2 linked regions of the Congzhengia minquanensis genome follow. The protein of the gene in region 2 binds, or shares a complex with, the protein of the main gene of each other region. Links are inferred from orthologs where the notes say so. Each region holds a gene or a part of one and is shown on either strand. Other genes may lie near its edges.

Region 1 (4,239 bases), 240 kb from region 2 along the record:
GGTAAAACCCCAGACCTTTGTAAACCTTTCAGGGGAAGCTTTAAGGGAAATTTGTTCCTACTACAAGGTTCCGGCGGAAAATGTGATTGTCATTCACGACGACGTGAGCCTTCCCTGTGGCAGGCTCAGAATTCGCAAAAAGGGCAGCGACGGCGGCCACAATGGAATTAAGTCTATCATCTACCAGCTTGCGTCCGACGAATTCACCAGAATTAAAATCGGCGTGGGCGCGCCGCCGGAAAATTATGACTTGCCAGACTGGGTTTTGGGCCGGTTTTCAAAAGAAGAGGTTTCCCATCTGTCAAAACTGGTGGATTGTGTGGTGGAGGAGGTCGTGCCCGAAATTATTAGAAGCGGTGCGGAAAGCGCAATGAACAACTATAACGGGAAGGTATTTTAAATGAATGTTTTTTTAGACGCCGCAAAGAAGCTTTGCGGCTTTTCGGATATTGGCAGGCTTTCAGGCAAAGAGGCGGTGAACGTGGTGGGATTAAATGCCCCTGCAAAAGCGCACTTTGCAGCAATGCTGTGCAAAGAATTTGGCCGCCAGGGCATTTTTATAACCGACAGCGACTACACTGCGAAAAAAATAGCCGAGGATTTTTTGTTCTACTTTCCCGATGGGGCATATTTTTATCCGTCGAAAGAGCTGGAGTTTTTTAAAGCCGACGCAAAAAGCCACGAGCTGCAAAACAAGCGGCTGGAAATTATTGAAAAGCTGGCAGGCGGCGCAAAAAATTCGGTCACAGTTATGTCCATCGACGCGGCGCTGCAGTTTACGGTGGACATTGCCGCATACCGCGAAAGCGCCCTCGTAGTTGCTGTTGGGGACGAACTTTTAGTCACAGAAATTTCAAAAAAACTTACCAACATGGGCTACACCAGAGAAGACATGGTGGAGGGCAAGGGACAGTTTTCCGTCCGCGGCGGCATTATAGACGTGTTTCCCCCGTCTGCCGAAAATCCGTTCCGAATTGAGCTGTTCGGCGACGAGGTGGACTCTATCCGCACCTTCGACGTGTTTACCCAGGTTTCTGTGGAAAATATTGAACATGCAAAAATCGGCCCGGCGGACGAATCGTTCCGCTCCAAGAATGCCGACACCTGTGTTTTGGAATATTTCGAAGACGACGCTTTTGTGTTTTTTAACGAGCCCCAGGCCATTTCAGAGCGGGTTGAGGGCTTAAACTGGGACATTGAAGAAACGGTGAAAGCCTTGGCAGAAAAGGACAAACACTTTCAGTTTCAGGAAAAATATATTCATAATTACTACGATGTGCTTCATGAACTGTTAAAGCATCCCTTTGTTGGGCTTTTGGAGCTTCCACGTTCAACGCAGGACTATCATCCCAAAGCAGAGGTGCATATAAATGCCGGAGAAATCGGCAAAGCGCCGACAGAGCGGGACAAATTCTATGAGGAATTGAACGAGTGGCTCAAAACCTATACCGTGGTATTTTCTGTGGACAAGGACAGACAGGCGGCCTTAGAGGGCGACCTTGCCGCTGCGGGATTTTCGGCAGTAAACGCAGAACACGGGCAGGCGGTGGCAGGCAAAATCAATCTGATGCCCGGCGGCCTAAAAAAAGGCTTTTATTATGAAGAAGCAAAGGTTGCCTTTTTTGGCGAAGAAGAAATCTTCGGGCGCAGCCCAAAGCGCAGGCTAAAGCGCAAAAAAATGGATTCTGCCAGCCGAATCCGGGATTTTAACGACTTAAACATCGGCGATTATGTGGTGCACCGCACCCACGGAATTGGCCAGTATATGGGGCTTGACACTTTAGAGGTGGAAGGCAAGCGGCACGACTATTTAAAAGTGAAATATAACGGGGACGATTTTCTCTATGTTCCCACCGACCAGTTAGACCTTTTGCAGAAATATGTGGGAAAAGACGGCGTTGTACGGTTAAACAAAATGGGCGGCGCAGACTTTGCCCGGCAGAAGAAAAAGGTGAAAGAGTCCACAGAAGAGCTGGCAAAAGAGCTGGTGGCGCTTTATTCCGCCCGGCAAAACGCAAAAGGCTTTGCCTTTTCGCCAGACAGCGAGTGGCAGAAGACCTTTGAAGAGGAGTTCCCCTATGTGGAAACCGACGACCAGCTTCGATCAATTGCAGAAGTGAAGCAGGACATGGAAAGCGTGCGCCCCATGGACCGGCTCCTTTGCGGCGACGTGGGCTACGGAAAAACGGAGGTTGCCCTGCGGGCCGCCTTTAAAGCAGTGATGGACTCGAAACAGGTGGCGATTTTAGCCCCCACCACAGTTTTGGTTATGCAGCACTTTAACACGTTTACAAACCGCATGAAAAAGTTCCCCGTAAAGGTGGCGGAGCTTTCCCGGTTTAAAACGAAAAAGGAGCAGGCACAAATTGTAAAACAGCTAAAGAGCGGCGAAATCGATATTGTTATCGGCACCCACAGGCTTTTGGCAAAGGACATTGAGTTTAAAAGCCTGGGGCTTTTGGTGGTGGACGAAGAACAGCGTTTCGGGGTGAAGCACAAAGAGCGCATTAAAGAAATGAAACACAATGTGGACGTGCTGACGCTTTCGGCAACGCCTATCCCCAGAACGTTGCACATGTCTATGATTAACATCCGCGACATGAGCGTTTTAACCGAGCCGCCGGAAAACCGGTTCCCCGTGCGCACTGTGGTAATGGAACAAAACGACGCGGTGACAAACGACGCCATTCGCAGGGAGCTTTCCCGGGGAGGCCAGGTTTACTATATTCACAACCGCATTTCTTCTATCGACTCCGTGGCAAGAAAACTGCAAAAGGCGTTTCCCGATGCAAAAATTTCTGTGGCTCACGGCGCAATGGAGGAAGAGCCCTTAGAGGAAATTATGATGGAAATGCTGGAGGGTGAAATTGACATCTTGGTGTGCACTACCATCATCGAAACGGGACTGGACATTCAAAACGTGAACACTATTATTATTGAAGACGCAAACAGGATGGGCCTTTCCCAGCTCTACCAGTTAAAGGGCAGGGTAGGCCGCACCAACCGGCGTGCCTTTGCCTATCTGCTCTACCGCCCCGACCGTGTGCTAAACGAAAACGCAACAAAACGGCTTCGCGCCATTAAAGAATTTACCGAGTTCGGCTCGGGCTTTAAAATTGCCATGCGCGATTTGGAAATTCGCGGCGCGGGCAACATTTTAGGCGCCCAGCAGCACGGCCATATGGACACGGTGGGCTACGATATGTACTGCGAGCTGCTTTCCCAGAGCGTAAGCGAGCTTTCAGGCATACCCCAGGAAGAGGACTGGCAGCCCGCAGTGGATATTAACGTGGAGGCCTACATTCCGCCCAGCTACATTAAAAACCACGCCCAGCGGTTAGATATTTATAAAAAAATTGCTTCCATTGAGAGCGACGGGGATAAACTGGACGTGGAGGGCGAAATCTGCGACCGGTTCGGCGACATGCCGGTCAGCGTGGCCGCGCTCGTAGCTGTTGCCGAAGTGAAATATATGGCAAAGAACTGCGGACTGAGCGAAATTACAGTGAAAGACGACAGCATTCTGTGCTATTTTAAAACGCAAATGGACTTGGAAGCCATTGCGGGGCTGGTGTCGGAATTTGGCAGCAAATTTTTTGTTTCAGCCGGCACAAAGCCCTATATGGTGTTGAAAATTGACAGGAAAAAAGAAGAAAATTTGCTTCTTTCTGTAAAAAATTTATTACAGAAATACAAGAAACTCTTGCATAGTAATGTTAAATAGTGTATAATACATTTATTACAATTAAACAAAGGAGTGTTTTTTGTTGAACGCATTAAAGGCAACAATTAAGTGGATTGCCGCAATCGTAATCATATGCGCGGTAGCGGTGTTCTTAGCAAGCATCAACGGTCTTTCCGTTTCGCGCAAAATCGCAACGGTGGGCGGTAATGATGTAACGGAGGCAGAGTATAAGTATTATTTAGAAATGATAAAAGACCAGATGATTTCAGAAGCCGGAGAAAACGCCGGGGACGATTACTGGAATTCTGATATTGACGGGAAAAAAGCATCTGAAGTGGCAAAAGAAAAGGCAATGGACGAGCTAATCCGCGTTGAAACCGCAGTTGTTAAAGCCAAGGAAGCGGGTGTGACATTAACCCAGGAGCAGGCTTCAAACGCACGCTCCATTGTGAATGCAGATGACGCTGCGACAAAGGAACAGCTGAAAGAATTAGAAAAGAAAACTGGTGCGGACAAGTATCAAATTGCGGACATTATGGAAAAGACATTTTTAT
Region 2 (3,700 bases):
CCGCGCCGCCTTTCACAATGGCTTTCAGTTTGTCAATTTCAAAGTCTGCGGCAATGTCCGAGATGTCTAACATGTCCTCCTCTTTTGCCGCAACAATAATTTCGTCAATAAACCCGCTGTTCTGCAACGCCAGCAGAGTATGGGCAATAACGGGAGCGCCGCCGATTTCTAAAAACAGCTTGTTCACGTTTTCTCCCATGCGGCGGCTTTCCCCTGCTGCCGCCACAATACAGCTGACAAAATAATCCCGTTTTTGTTTTTTCTTTTTCATAACAGGCCCTCCAAGTATTCGCATACGGACATGCCGCTTCTCTTTAGTTTATTCGCCTGTTCTTATCAATATGAAGCTTTAAGAACTGACCCGTATAAGAATTTTTACATTTCATAATTTCCTCCGGCGTTCCGGTGGCAACAATGGTGCCGCCCTTGTCCCCGCCCTCTGGACCCAAGTCGATGATATAGTCCGCCGTTTTAATCACGTCTAAGTTATGCTCAATTACCAAAACGGTGTTTCCATTTTCCACCAGCCTGTCTAAAACCTCCAAAAGCTGGTGCACGTCTGCCGTGTGGAGGCCGGTAGTAGGCTCGTCTAAGATGTAAAGGGTTTTGCCTGTTCCCCGCTTGGAAAGCTCCGTGGCCAGCTTAACACGCTGTGCCTCGCCGCCGGAAAGCTGTGTGGAGGGCTGTCCCAGTTTCACATAAGAAAGCCCCACGTCGTAAAGAGTTTGCAGCTTGCGTTGGATTTTGGGGATACTGGAAAAGAACTCTAACCCCTCCTCCACCGTCATATCCAAAACCTCGTAAATGTTTTTGCCTTTATATTTCACTTCCAGTGTTTCCCTGTTATAGCGTTTGCCTTTACATACCTCACAGGGCACAAACACGTCAGGAAGAAAGTGCATTTCAATTTTAATAATTCCGTCGCCGGAGCAGGCCTCGCACCGCCCGCCCTTTACGTTAAAGCTGAACCTGCCGGATTTATAGCCCCGCATTTTTGCCTCATTTGTTGCGGCAAACAGTTCTCGGATATCGCCAAACACACCGGTATAGGTGGCGGGGTTCGACCGGGGCGTTCTGCCGATGGGCGACTGGTCAATGTCAATAATTTTATCCAAATTCTCCACACCCTCCGCCTTTTTAAACTTGCCCGGCAGGCTGTGGGCACGGTTTAACTCTTTTGAAAGATATTTGTTAATAATTTCGTTCACTAAAGACGATTTCCCCGAACCAGACACACCGGTAACAGCGGTGAACGTTCCCAATGGAATGGAAACGTCGACATCTTTTAAATTGTTTTCAGCACAGCCTAAAAACTTCAGCACGTTCCCGTTTCCTTTCCTGCGCATTTCAGGCACAGGAATTTGCTTTCTTCCGCTTAAATACTGCCCTGTTGCAGAGTTTTCGCAGGCCATAATCTCCTCCGCCGTGCCCTGGGCCACAATGCGGCCTCCGTGCACGCCTGCGCCGGGGCCAACGTCTACGATATAGTCCGCTTCCAGCATGGTGTCTTCGTCGTGCTCCACCACAATCAGCGTGTTGCCCAAATCTGTCAGCCGACGTAACGTTGCCAGCAGCTTATTGTTATCCCGCTGGTGCAGGCCGATTGAGGGCTCGTCTAAGATATACAGAACACCCATCAGCCCCGAACCGATTTGTGTTGCCAAACGAATTCGCTGCGCTTCGCCGCCGGACAGCGTGCCCGACGACCGGGACAGGGTTAAATACTCCAGCCCCACATCGCAAAGGAAGCTGATGCGCTCGTTAATCTCTTTTAACACGCGCTCCGCAATTTTCATGTCCCGCTCAGACAGGGTTAACGCCGCAAAAAAATCCCTTGCCTTGTCCACAGGCAGGCGGGTCACCTCGTCAATGTTTTTTCCGCCCACGGTAACCGCCAAAACATCCGGCCTGAGTCTTTTTCCGCCGCACTCCGGGCACAGCTTAAAGCGCATCATCTTTTCAATTTCCATCTTCATAAAATCGCTGTTGGTTTCGCGGTAGCGGCGTTCTAAGTTATTAATAATACCCTCAAAGGCCGCGAAATAGTGGGACGTGCCGTAGGAGCGTTTTAAAAACAGTTCCAGCCGTTCGCCCTTTGTGCCGTAAAGAATAGCGTTTACCGCCTCTTTGCTCAAATCCTTTATTTTTGTATCGAAATCAAAGCCATATTTTTTTCCCAGCGCCTCGTAATACATGTGGGCCATGCTGTCCTCGCTGTCAGCTGAGCCCCAGCCAGAGGCCATAATCCCGCCCTCGTTTAACGTGCGCTCGGGGTCTAAAATCAGTTCCGGCGAAACCTTCATCATGCTGCCGATACCTGAGCAGCAGGGGCAGGCTCCCAATGGGTTGTTAAACGAAAACATTCGGGGAGAAAGCTCCTCCATGCTGATGCCACAGTCGTCGCAGGCGTAGTTTTGCGAAAATGTCATTTCGCTGCCGCCGATAACGTCCACAATCACCGTGCCGGATGCCAGTCCTGACGCGGTTTCAATGGAATCTGTCAGTCTTTGCTCTATGCCTTCTTTCATAACCAGCCGGTCAATCACAATTTCAATGGTATGCTTTTTGTTCTTTTCCAGCTTAATCTCTTCTGCAACGTCATACACCAGCCCATCGACCCGCACCCGGACAAATCCGTTTTTCTTAGCGTCTTCAAACAGCTTTGCGTGCTCGCCCTTTTTGCCGCGGATTACCGGCGCCAAAATCTGAAACTTCGTTTTTTCCGGCAATTCCATAATGCGGTCTACAATCTGGTCAATGGTTTGCTTTTTAATCTCTTTCCCGCACTTTGGGCAATGCGGAATGCCCACCCGGGCGTATAACAGTCTTAAATAGTCGTAAATTTCCGTAACGGTCCCTACCGTTGAGCGAGGATTTTTTGCCGTGGTCTTCTGGTCTATGCTGATGGCCGGCGACAGCCCCTCAATATATTCCACCTCGGGCTTTTCCATCTGCCCTAAAAATTGACGCGCGTAAGACGAAAGAGACTCCACATACCGTCTCTGCCCCTCAGCATACAGCGTGTCAAAAGCCAAAGAAGACTTTCCCGAGCCGGAAATCCCCGTGAACACCACAAATTTGTCCCTGGGAATTTTTAAATCCACATTCTTTAAATTGTGTTCCTTAGCACCTTTTATATAAATCATTTTGTCCTGCATAAATTCCTGTCCCCTTATCTTCTAAACATGAAAAATCCCAGCGCGGCCCGCGTAAACACGCCGGTTAGCCGCTGATTCACACTTTCTGCAAGCTTCTGTTTTTCCTCCCCGTCCAGTGCAGAAAGGTCGTAAAACTGCTCCGGAGGGCTTATGTCCGCATCTTTAACCGCTGTGTCGGTTGACGTGTTTACCGTAACGTTCACCAGTTTTGGCGCATCACCCGGTTTTGCCAGGTCCAGCGATATTGCAGTCACTGCATCTGTCACAGTGCCGGCGGTGTTCTGTTCCCTTTCAAAGTGAAGCAGCTCGCTTCCGTCCGTTTTATAGGCTGTGGCGCGAACAGCTTTGCCGCCTGACGCCTCAACCTCCGCCACGGGCGTGCCGCTCCCGGCAATTTTCAGCGTTTCCCGCTCTACCCTGCGGTGCTTGTTTATGACAGCGGTGAGTTCCACCTCCGCATCGGACTGGGCCATATCCGCCAAAAATGAGTCCAGCGTTTCTAAATACTCCTGTTCAAATTCCTTTTGGGTAACGCTGGAAAC

Evidence for each region.
Region 1: the proteins of uvrA (region 2) and mfd are in contact, whole or in part, in a crystal structure (PDB 4DFC), measured with the Escherichia coli proteins. The link is inferred for Congzhengia minquanensis from one-to-one orthologs.

Annotation. Positions count from the first base shown.
Region 1 is NZ_JACRSU010000001.1:574,502-578,740, reverse strand. Bases 1-3,924 are described here. They hold mfd (transcription-repair coupling factor), read left to right. Parts: upstream 1-400; coding sequence 401-3,724; downstream 3,725-3,924. Other genes in these bases: H8698_RS02650 (peptidylprolyl isomerase), read left to right, coding at 3,768-3,924; pth (aminoacyl-tRNA hydrolase), read left to right, coding at 1-400. Outside these bases: more of H8698_RS02650, read left to right, coding at 3,925-4,239. UniProt on the Escherichia coli protein: Couples transcription and DNA repair by recognizing RNA polymerase (RNAP) stalled at DNA lesions. Mediates ATP-dependent release of RNAP and its truncated transcript from the DNA, and recruitment of nucleotide excision repair machinery to the damaged site.
Region 2 is NZ_JACRSU010000001.1:331,866-335,565, forward strand. What follows is about bases 115-3,499. They hold uvrA (excinuclease ABC subunit UvrA), read right to left. Parts: upstream 3,159-3,499; coding sequence 315-3,158; downstream 115-314. Other genes in these bases: ispD (2-C-methyl-D-erythritol 4-phosphate cytidylyltransferase), read right to left, coding at 115-271; H8698_RS01620 (hypothetical protein), read right to left, coding at 3,173-3,499. Also shown: more of ispD, read right to left, coding at 1-114; more of H8698_RS01620, read right to left, coding at 3,500-3,700. UniProt on the Escherichia coli protein: The UvrABC repair system catalyzes the recognition and processing of DNA lesions. UvrA is an ATPase and a DNA-binding protein. A damage recognition complex composed of 2 UvrA and 2 UvrB subunits scans DNA for abnormalities.